DNA from 2 places in the Paenibacillus sp. JNU01 genome. Region 2 is predicted to be linked to the other one. Evidence: riboswitches for the same ligand, from Rfam matches in the RefSeq annotation. Region 2 holds a riboswitch; the other holds the start of a gene.
What was found. Region 2 has a riboswitch for cyclic di-AMP ahead of NLBNIHML_RS03785 (C40 family peptidase). Riboswitches for the same ligand answer to the same signal wherever they lie in the genome.
Positions count from the first base shown of each region.

Region 1: linked by a shared signal. The riboswitch ahead of NLBNIHML_RS24510 (HAD family hydrolase) and the one ahead of NLBNIHML_RS03785 (C40 family peptidase) in region 2 are both predicted to bind cyclic di-AMP.

Region 1 covers NZ_CP169723.1:5,640,898-5,646,019, forward strand. The annotation lists gene NLBNIHML_RS24495 (urease accessory protein UreF) at 1-392, opposite strand, end outside; tRNA gene NLBNIHML_RS24500 (tRNA-Leu) at 837-919, shown strand; gene NLBNIHML_RS24505 (glutathione peroxidase) at 1,067-1,546, opposite strand; cyclic di-AMP (ydaO/yuaA leader) riboswitch at 1,918-2,093, shown strand; gene NLBNIHML_RS24510 (HAD family hydrolase) at 2,209-2,607, shown strand; gene NLBNIHML_RS24515 (HAD family hydrolase) at 2,937-3,620, shown strand; gene NLBNIHML_RS24520 (Nramp family divalent metal transporter) at 3,756-5,018, opposite strand.
Region 2 covers NZ_CP169723.1:938,201-943,322, reverse strand. The annotation lists gene NLBNIHML_RS03800 (nitrite reductase) at 1-13, shown strand, start outside; gene NLBNIHML_RS03795 (sensor histidine kinase) at 200-1,591, shown strand; gene NLBNIHML_RS03790 (response regulator transcription factor) at 1,681-2,388, shown strand; cyclic di-AMP (ydaO/yuaA leader) riboswitch at 2,554-2,687, shown strand; gene NLBNIHML_RS03785 (C40 family peptidase) at 2,693-3,166, shown strand; gene asnB (asparagine synthase (glutamine-hydrolyzing)) at 3,377-5,122, shown strand, end outside.

The sequences.
Region 1 (5,122 bases), 2.2 Mb from region 2:
GAATCATATTTGGCGAAGATCTGTTCGAGCTGGCTAAAATCAATCCAGGGGTGCAGAGCGCGTGCCAGTCTGATCAATCGTTTTCCCATGGCGGCAGCTTGTTCTCTGAGATCTCCAGGAGTTCGCTGAACATGGACCAGTTTATCGATCAGAGCTATCCGCCATGTATCCTTGTGATCTGCTGCGGTATAGATGCCTTTGATGGCCATGCCTTCAAGACGAACAATGCTGGGATGCAACTGACAACGCATGAATGATTCGAGATCTTCAGCATTACGAATGGTACCCTCCCTGATATGGATATCCATGCCGAAGGAATGGGTAAACCCTCCAACCTGAATAGAGGAATCAAGCAGTTTGACATAATCGAGCAGCTTATTCCCACGGTTCACAATCATTCGCCTCCTGTGTTCGTTAAATGTCATGTTAAATGACATTTATATTCCTTTTTGTTAACTTTATGTTTGAAAATCCGAATTATATGATAGTTATCATCCCATAAACGTCCGCTTTTTGTCAATAGTATCCGTTAAATTTAATGAATAGATTCTGATATTTAATATTTGTGTCATTTTATATAACTTATTATGTTATTTATGTGACGGAGTTCAGGGAGGACTATATATAAGGAAGGACTATATATAAATGAATCAACAAGATCGGCTCTTACCGAAAAAGAGGGGATCAAATCTAATAATATGCAGTTCATGGGTAAACATGACGAGAATATGCGTTTTTTGAGGAAAATGCCTAGCTAAAAAAGAAGGTTTAAAAAATACTTTACTTTTATTTCAGAACCCTGTATAATCAATTCTGTTGCCGATTATTTACGACATGCGGTCGTGGTGGAATGGCAGACACGCTATCTTGAGGGGGTAGTGGGCGTATGCCCGTGGAGGTTCGAGTCCTCTCGACCGCATCATATGAACGATGAAGAAGAAGCTTTCCATTAATGGAAAGCTTCTTTTTTTGCCTTTTTGAACAGTCTGGTACCAGAAGTTGAAAAAAGGCCATCCATTACCGGGGGTAATGGTGCTCTACCTTCCGGCTAAGGGTGGCCGATGTACTATTTTTGCAGCAAGTTCTTGATATCTTCTTCAATCTTGTCAGGTGTTGTTTTGGGAGCATAACGTTTAACTACCTGTCCGTTCTGATCCACAAGGAATTTGGTGAAATTCCATTTGATTGCTTTGGAGCCGAGCAGGCCGGGTGCTTCTTTGCTAAGGTGTTGGAAGAGCGGGTGAGCACTTGAGCCATTCACATCAATTTTCTCAAACATAGGGAAGCTCACGCCATAATTCATCTGACAGAACTCCGCGATATCGTCGGAAGAACCTTTTTCCTGGGCAAACTGGTTGCTTGGAAATCCAAGGACTTCAAATGGCGCATCCTGGAACTTGTCTTGCAGTTCTTGCAGACCTTTGAATTGAGGTGTAAGTCCGCATGAGCTTGCCGTATTCACAATCAGTAACACTTTATCACGGTAGTCGGACATTTCAACTTCTTGACCGCGAAGGGTATTCACTTTGTAATCGTAGACTGTCATCTCAATCGCCTCCATGATATCATCTGATACCTTTCATTATATTGGTTACAATTAAATAATGCAAAACTAATATGGTGTTAAAAGAATCAAAACTGGCAAGTTGTGCAGAATGCGTGAATGAATTGCGAAGTGATTTACGCGAGAGTGAGAATTAGATAGCCTTGACGAGGTGGATAGCGTATAACCGTATTGTAAGCGTTATTATATATGAATAATGGCGAAAATCTGCCGATTCGGTGATCTGTCCGGACTTTACACCGCCATGGCACGGGTGTATGATTCATATCGTAATTTCAATTTAAAACTAAATTGTACCTGAAAAACGAAACAAACGATAATATCGCTCAATCTTAACTTAAGATATACGAACGATGTTTTAATCGCTGAGTTTCCATTCATTCATGAGTGGGAAACGGGGGAACCAACGGAATGCGCTGTCCAGGACAGTAGGCATTCATGGGGTGAATTTTCCGGTGACAGCCGGAAATAGGGCGACTCTCGCGCCCGAATCCGTCAGCTAACCTCGTAAGCGTTAAAGGGAGAGGCAACAAGCCGTACGCTGGTTCATGGCGATTTCGCCATGGATTCTTTAAGAAGCGTTCGGGAGGCCTTGGTCCCCCACGCTTCTTTTTTGTTGTCTTTTCACGCCAAGGGAGGAACGAATGATGGATACTGAGATGATCTTAGTGACTGCTCCTAATGAAGCAGGACGCAAATTTATCAAATTGCTGATGTACAAAAAAATGCCGTTTGCCGTTCTAACCAACAGTGCAGGGGAAGAGCGCAGACTCCGTAGAATCGGAGTAGAACATGTCATTCGCATGAATACGGCTGCAGCTCAAAAATGGTTTTTGCCGCAGGCAAGCGTTGGTAACGTGTTTATTTTCGAGAACAGCCTGAATCTGACCTGTCGTTATTTACAGATCTGTCGATCGTGGACATCAAAATCCCTATGCGTCATTACGGAGCAAAGCCATCCGAAGGGGATCTATCGGGGAATGGGTGCAGACCGGATTGTATATTCACTCAATGGGGAAGTCGGCTTTCTCCTCAATGGGTAATGTCATAGCTTGAGATTGCTCAGGTGTAAGGTGCCTGTTATAATTGAATGTATCGATAAACGGAAATTTGAGGAGACTCGTGCATGATGGTGAGTCTTCTTTTTTATGGTTTTAAAGGTAGTTCAAAAAGTCCGCTTTTGATTACGAAGGATGCCTAGCGGCATCATCAGCATCGAATATGAAATTCAGCCGAAATGTCCGTTGCTCACGTAGTTTTCCCTACGCTCCGCTACTCCATTTCTAGCTTCATTCCATCTTCTCGATACTGAAAACCAGACTTTTTGAACACGAACTTTTAGATTGCCTGTGGCTTACAAGGAGGAATTGGCGTGCCGGATGTGGGTGGATTGAAGTGGTTGTTTTTTGATGTTGGAGATACGCTAGTGGATGAATGGGACCCGGTTGATGATATTATCGGACAGTTCGTTCGCGAAGCCGGTGCTTTGGGGTATCCGGTGAAGATTGAGGCGGTACGTGAATTGTTCGCGAACTGTTATCAGAAATATGAACAATGGCCCATGAGAGTGGCAATTCGCACATTCATTGAAGATGAAGGACATCAGAAACAGATTCAGGACAAGCTGAAGTTTAAAAAAGATCTTGAACGACCTTTTCCTTCAGCGGATTCCGTTCTTCAGCAGTTGTCGCGGTATTATCGCATTGGCATTATCGCCAATCAGAGTCCTGGAACGGAAGAAAGACTGGAGAGTTACGGACTGCGAAAGTATGTTGATGTTCTGGCATGCTCGGCTGAAGAAGGGGTGTCCAAGCCAGATCCAGAGCTGTACGCTGTAGCCCTGAAACAGGCGGGTTGTGCACCGGAGGAAGCCGTCATGATCGGGGATCGGATTGATAACGATATCATTCCTGCCCGGAAGCTGGGCATGCGTACGATTCGAATTATGCAGGGGTACGGAAGATTCCAGCCAGACCGATCGGATGACGAACGCGCGGATTGGACTGTGGATTCATTGGATGAACTCCTGCCTTTACTGGTGCCGGATCAGGAATAGATGATTATTTGTTAGAGCTCGGAGTTTTACTACAAAAAGAAACACCTCGCTGTACTGCAATAATAAAGGCTGATCAACTTGGTATTGAATACCGGAGTTGATCAGCCTTTTTGATGTTTAGTCGATATGACGAGATTAGAATAACCGGATCGTCTGAATGATCAGATATACATTCAACACAACGATAATTGCGGCAATGACCCATGAGATGATTTTGAGCCACAATTTGTTAGCGAATGCACCCATGCTTTTTTTATCACTCGTGAACATGACCAGAGGGATTACCGCAAAAGGTAATTGAAGAGACAGTACAACCTGACTCAAAATGAGCAGTTCTTCTGTGCCGTGTTCTCCTGCAATTGCTGTGACAATTACTGCCGGGATGATGGCGATCAGACGTGTGACCAGTCTGCGCAGCCAAGCCGGAATCCGAATGTTGAGGAAACCTTCCATAACAATCTGCCCTGCGAGTGTACCTGTAAGGGTGGAATTCTGGCCTGATGCTAACAGCGCCACACCGAACAGAATACTTGCGATTGTAGTCCCTAATAGGGGTGTAAGCAAGTGGTAGGCATCGGAGATCTCGGCAACCTGCGTCATGCCGGCACTATGGAATACAGCAGCTGATACAATCAGGATGGCCGCATTGATGAACAAGGCGAGTGTTAGCGCGATTGTAGAGTCCATAGTCGAATAACGAATCGCTTCTTTTTTGCCCTGTGGTGTCTGTTCGATCTGACGCGTCTGCACAATGGAAGAATGCAGATACAGATTATGCGGCATCACGGTTGCTCCTATAATACCAATGGCAATATAGAGCATGGCAGGGTTCTGCAGGATCTCCACATTTGGGACAAAACCATGGAGAACACCGCCCATATCCGGTTTTGCCAGGAACAGGTCAATCCCGAAGCAGAGGGCAATGGTGGCCATCAGCACGATGACGAGTGTTTCCAAGGCGCGGAAGCCTTTGTTTTGCAGTACAAGAATCAGGAGTACATCAACGGCGGTGATGATAACTCCGTACAACATGGGGATGTTAAATAAGAGCTTTAACGCGATGGCAGAACCGATGACCTCAGCCAGATCGGTAGCCGCAATGGCCAGTTCACACAGAATCCATAACATGACGACAACAGGCATGCTGAAGCGTTCGCGGCAGGCTTGGGCCAGATCCCGTCCAGTGACGATGCCAAGCTTTCCTGCCAACGATTGAAGTACAACGGCCATCATGTTCGAGAGCAGGATGACGGATAACAAAGTATACCCGAACTGCGATCCGCCTGCGATATCTGTTGCCCAGTTGCCGGGGTCCATGTAACCTACGGCCACGAGATACCCTGGCCCTACAAAAGCGAGAAATTTCTTCCACCATGCCGCATTCTGCGGTACTTTCATGGAACTATGTGCTTCTCCGAGTGAAGGGGCTATGCCTGCAGTAGACAATGATTCACTTGAAGGAGCGTTGAATGGATTTTTTTTACTCATACGTTTATCACCTG
Region 2 (5,122 bases):
GAGAATGCTTTAATTCTATAGTATTTGGCAAAAATAAAATTAAAGCACTGCAAGTGGGGAACCGTCTAATAACAAATGAAGTGCATACTACGTAGCGTGAAAAACAATTCGTCCTTTCTGAGTCAAAATAAATTTTATGAGTCGCCATAATGGCGACTGTTTTGTTTTCCTAATATGATTTCAAAAGGTGATATATTCGGTGTGGAATAAAATTCATTTAAAACTTAGCTTTACCATTTTCAGCTTGTTTATTGGGATTTTAATATTGCTAAGTATTGTACTTAACCTCATATTCACGAATTTTTTGTCATCAAAGGTACACGATGAAGCTAATGAGTTAGCAGCACATTTGTCTACTATGCTTGAGGAGCAAGGCAACAGTGCGGAACAAATGGCTGATTTTACAGGCGTCCAGATGTACATCTTGAGTTCACAAGGAAGATTCATTGAATCAAAGACTTCAGACGCCTCCATTTATCCTAACTATATCTGGGATAATCGCAAATTGTTAGAAGGGAAGAAGGTGGAAAGAGAATTCACTTTTAATAACGAACTTTACCTGCTTCATGGTATCCCCGTAACCACTAATCCAACGGTCAAAGGGATTTACGTGATTAGTTCTCTAGAAAATATGAAAGATTCGATCCAAACGATTAGAAATTTACTGTTTATCACTGGATTTGGAGCACTGTTATTAGCGTTGGGTTGCATATTTTTTCTATCCAAAAGATTATCGAATCCATTATTAAAAATTGAAAGTGCAACTCGCCAAATTGCCAAAGGAGAACTGAATCTTGAAATTCCTGTGGAAACTAAAGATGAGATTGGTTCATTGTCACAAGCCATAAACGACCTCGCTAAAGAATTAAAACAATATCGAGATAATCGTTCGGAGTTCTTTGCCAACGTCTCTCATGAATTGAAAACACCCATTACTTATATGGAAGGGTATGCAGACATATTGGCTAAAGATCTTGTGGAAAATGATGAAGAAAAGAAAAAATATCTACAAATCATTTCTGAGGAAGCACGACGTTTAAATGTAATCATAAATGATCTCTTTGAATTGTCTAAGATGGAAGAAGGTAAAATTGACTTGAAACTGATGTCTGTAGAACCCACTTCGATTATTCAAAGGTCTATAGATAAGGTTCAATTAAAAGCCCAAGAAAAAGATCTTACGATTCGAAGTAAGTTGAGTCCCGTACCCCATATTTTTGTAGACTCTAACCGACTGGAACAGATTATTTTGAATCTATTGGATAATGCCATTCGTTACACAGCCGAGGGGTATATTCAAGTTTCTTTAACTTCTGAATTAGAAGGGGTTGTAATAAGCATTTGCGATACGGGACCCGGAATTTCAACAGAAGAACTTCCCAATATATTTGAACGTTTTTACCGGGTTGAGAAATCCAGATCCCGGGCATATGGAGGAACAGGACTGGGGCTGTCCATTGTTCAAAGTCTTGTTTTACAACAAGGAGGAACAATTCATGTGGAAAGTAAAATTGGAGAGGGGACGCAATTTAAAGTGATGTTCCCGTCCATCACCTCTTCTTCATTAAAATCACACAGCTTCAAAATATAATATGTGAAACAAATGAGCTAATGATCGTTCAAATTTACGGTCAGAAACCGCATATTACTAAAGATTAATGAAATGGATGGGATGACCATATGAATAAATTGAAAGCATTAGTTATTGATGACGAATGGAACATGAGAAATCTGTTGCGAATTTATTTAACTAAAGAGGGTTTTGATATTACGGAAGCTCATAATGGAACCGAAGGACTGTCCTATCTTCAGAAAAATTCGTATCATGTCATTTTATTAGACGTTATGATGCCGGATATGGATGGATGGCATCTTTGTGAAAAAATCAGATCGTTTACTGAAACACCTATATTGATGCTTACAGCTCGAGGGGATGTGAAGGATAAGGTACATGGGTTAGGTGTCGGTGCTGATGATTATATGGTGAAACCTGTAAATTCTGATGAACTCATTGCTCGCTTGTTTGCGCTTGTTCGACGCTCTTCACAGTCTTTAAGCCTTAAAGAAATCGGTAAAAAAATCATGTATACTGACATGATTATTTATCCAGATCGAAGACAGGTTATGGTACTCGACACAAATCTGGATTTGACCCAAAAAGAACTTGATATATTGCTTATATTGGCCGAGAATCCACAAAGAGTTTTCTCTAGAGATGAAATCATTGAACGTCTCTGGGGAAGTGACTTTTTTGGGGATAACCGAGTCGTAGACACCCATGTGAAAAATATCCGGGAGAAGTTGCAGTTGGCTGGATTGGAACAGAACCCCATTCAAACGGTTTGGGGCATAGGGTATAAGTGGTTGTATAGTGTAGAGGAGCCTTGAACTTATAACTAGAATTCGGCAATACAAAAAGAACATGTGCTAAGAAGCGATCGCTCCCTAACTTCAGCAGGAGACGGTCGTTTCTTTTTTAGAATAAGATATACGAGAATTCCACATTAAATCCACACAATTTAACAATATAATACTCTATAGGTTACAAATATTTAACTATTTTTGCCGAATTTCGTATTGAAAACGGGGGAACCATTTGTTGGGTGAATTATTCTTGTAAGAAAAGAATATAGGGAGCCTTTAACCGAATCCTTAAGCTAACTCCGTAGGCATCTAAGGGAGGAACAAAAGTTTGAAGAAAGTCATTTTATCGGTTCTTGGAGCAGCAGTTTTATTTACCTCCACAGCAACAGGTGCATTTGCTAGTCAGGCAAAGCTAACAGAAGAAATAAAAGAAGTGGTTGGAACGCCATACCTTTATGGTGGGACAACAACATCTGGTTTTGATTGTTCCGGTTTTATCCTGTATGTTTTTAATAAGTTTAAACTAGATTTGCCGCGCACCTCTAGTATGCAAGCAGCAAAGGGATCGTTTGTAGAGAAAGAAGAATTACGCCCAGGGGATCTCGTTTTCTTCAATACGAATGGTCGCAGCATTTCACATGCGGGAATTTATGTAGGTAACAATCAATTTGCACATTCATCAAGCAGTAAGGGTGTTCGAATTAGTAGCTTATCTGAAAGTTATTATAAAACCAAATATGTAACAGCTCGTAGAGTGGTTAGCGAGCAGAACTATCTTAAAATGGTTAACGATAGTCATTAAAATGGACAAGCCCGTGGGTAATTCACGGGTTTGTCCATTTTGTTTAGCAACTTGCCTCGAACAGATAGAACCATTCTCCAGTGAACTAAACTAATAAATAAGTAAATAACTTATCTAAACTGTGATTTATGATATGGACGGTAATCTTTCACAGATTCCACATACATAAAAGCTAAACTAATCTTATATTGATTAGAGGAGAATAGCCCTATGTGTGGATTTGTAAGTTTATATAACAAATATCGTATGCCAGTAGATGCAAACATTCTGCAACATATGACCGACTCCATAGCTCATCGTGGCCCAGATGATGAAGGGATATATATCCATGATCATATCGGTCTGGGTTTTAGGAGACTAAGTATACTGGATATTGAGCACGGGGCACAGCCCATGACCAATGAGAACAAAGATATTTGGTTGGTATTCAATGGAGAGATTTATAATTATAAAGAGTTGAGGGATTGGTTGAGTCAGAAGGGGTATACATTTTATACAGATTCCGATACCGAAGTATTACTGAGGCTTTATGAGGACGTTGGAATTAAATGTGTCAACTATTTACGAGGCATGTTTGGGTTCACCATATGGGATCAAAGGAGTGATCTTTTATTTGCGGCACGGGATCATTTCGGAATCAAGCCTGTTTATTACAGTGAGACCGCCTCCGGATACATGATTGGCTCTGAAATTAAAACGTTGCTGGCTTCAGGTAGGATTGATAGGGAAGTGGATGAAAATGCTCTTTATCAGTATCTCACATTTCAATATGTACCTGAACCTCTAACGATGTTCAAAGAGATCCATAAACTGAAAGCAGGCCATTATTTGATTGTACAGAATAATGGAATGACCATCAGACCGTATTACGAAGTGAAGTTTGAGCCCCATGAAAGTAGGTCGTATTCCGATTTAGTAGAGGAAACACGATCAGTAATAACGGAATCTGTTCGTATTCATAAGAACTCAGATGTCCCTAGGGGAGCATTCTTATCGGGTGGTATTGATTCAAGCAGTTTAGTTGGTTTACTTCATCGCTTGGAGCCAACCCAAACATTCAGCGTTGGATTTGATATGCCGGGCTATAGTGAATTGGATGATGCTAGGAAGACAGCAGCCTATTTAGGGACTGAGCATCATGAAATTCGGATTAATGCCCGCGACTATATAGATATACTACCTTCTCTAATATGGCATATGGATGAGCCAGTAGCAGACCCATCAGCCGTGGGTCTCTACTTTGTATCGAAGTTGGCTAGTCAGCATGTTAAGATGGCATTTTCAGGTGAAGGTGCAGATGAATTTTTTGGTGGCTACAACATTTATCGGGAACCCTATGCTCTCCGCATGTTTCAGGGTCTTCCAGGTCCATGGAGAAGTCTTGCAGGACATCTTGGAAGATTAATGCCTACCGGCATGAAAGGCAAAGGATTCTTGGAAAGAGGGAGTCTTATTCTGCAAGAACGTTACTTTGGAAATGCGAAGATTTTTATGGATCATGAAAAAAGTAAGGTATTAGCACCATGGTTATCGGAGCAGGGAGTATGTAAACCAACCCAGCAGGTGACTAAGCCACTTTATGAACAAGCGAAGTTATATGATGAAGTCACACAGATGCAGTATATTGATATTCATACGTGGCTACGTGGGAATATCCTAATGAAAGCAGACAAAATGTCGATGGCAAATTCCTTGGAACTTCGCGTTCCCTTTGTAGATACCAAAGTATTTGAATTAGCTGCTACCATCCCTACAAAGTATAAAGTTACACCCACAGCAACTAAATTATTACTCCGTGATGCTATGAAAGATGTGGTTCCACCTGATGTACAGCAACGAAAAAAATTAGGTTTTCCTGTCCCAACGAGAGTATGGTTAAAAAGTGAATGGTATTCATGGGCTAGGAATCTGATTATGACAGCAGACGTAGATCAATGGATCAATAAAACGTATGTA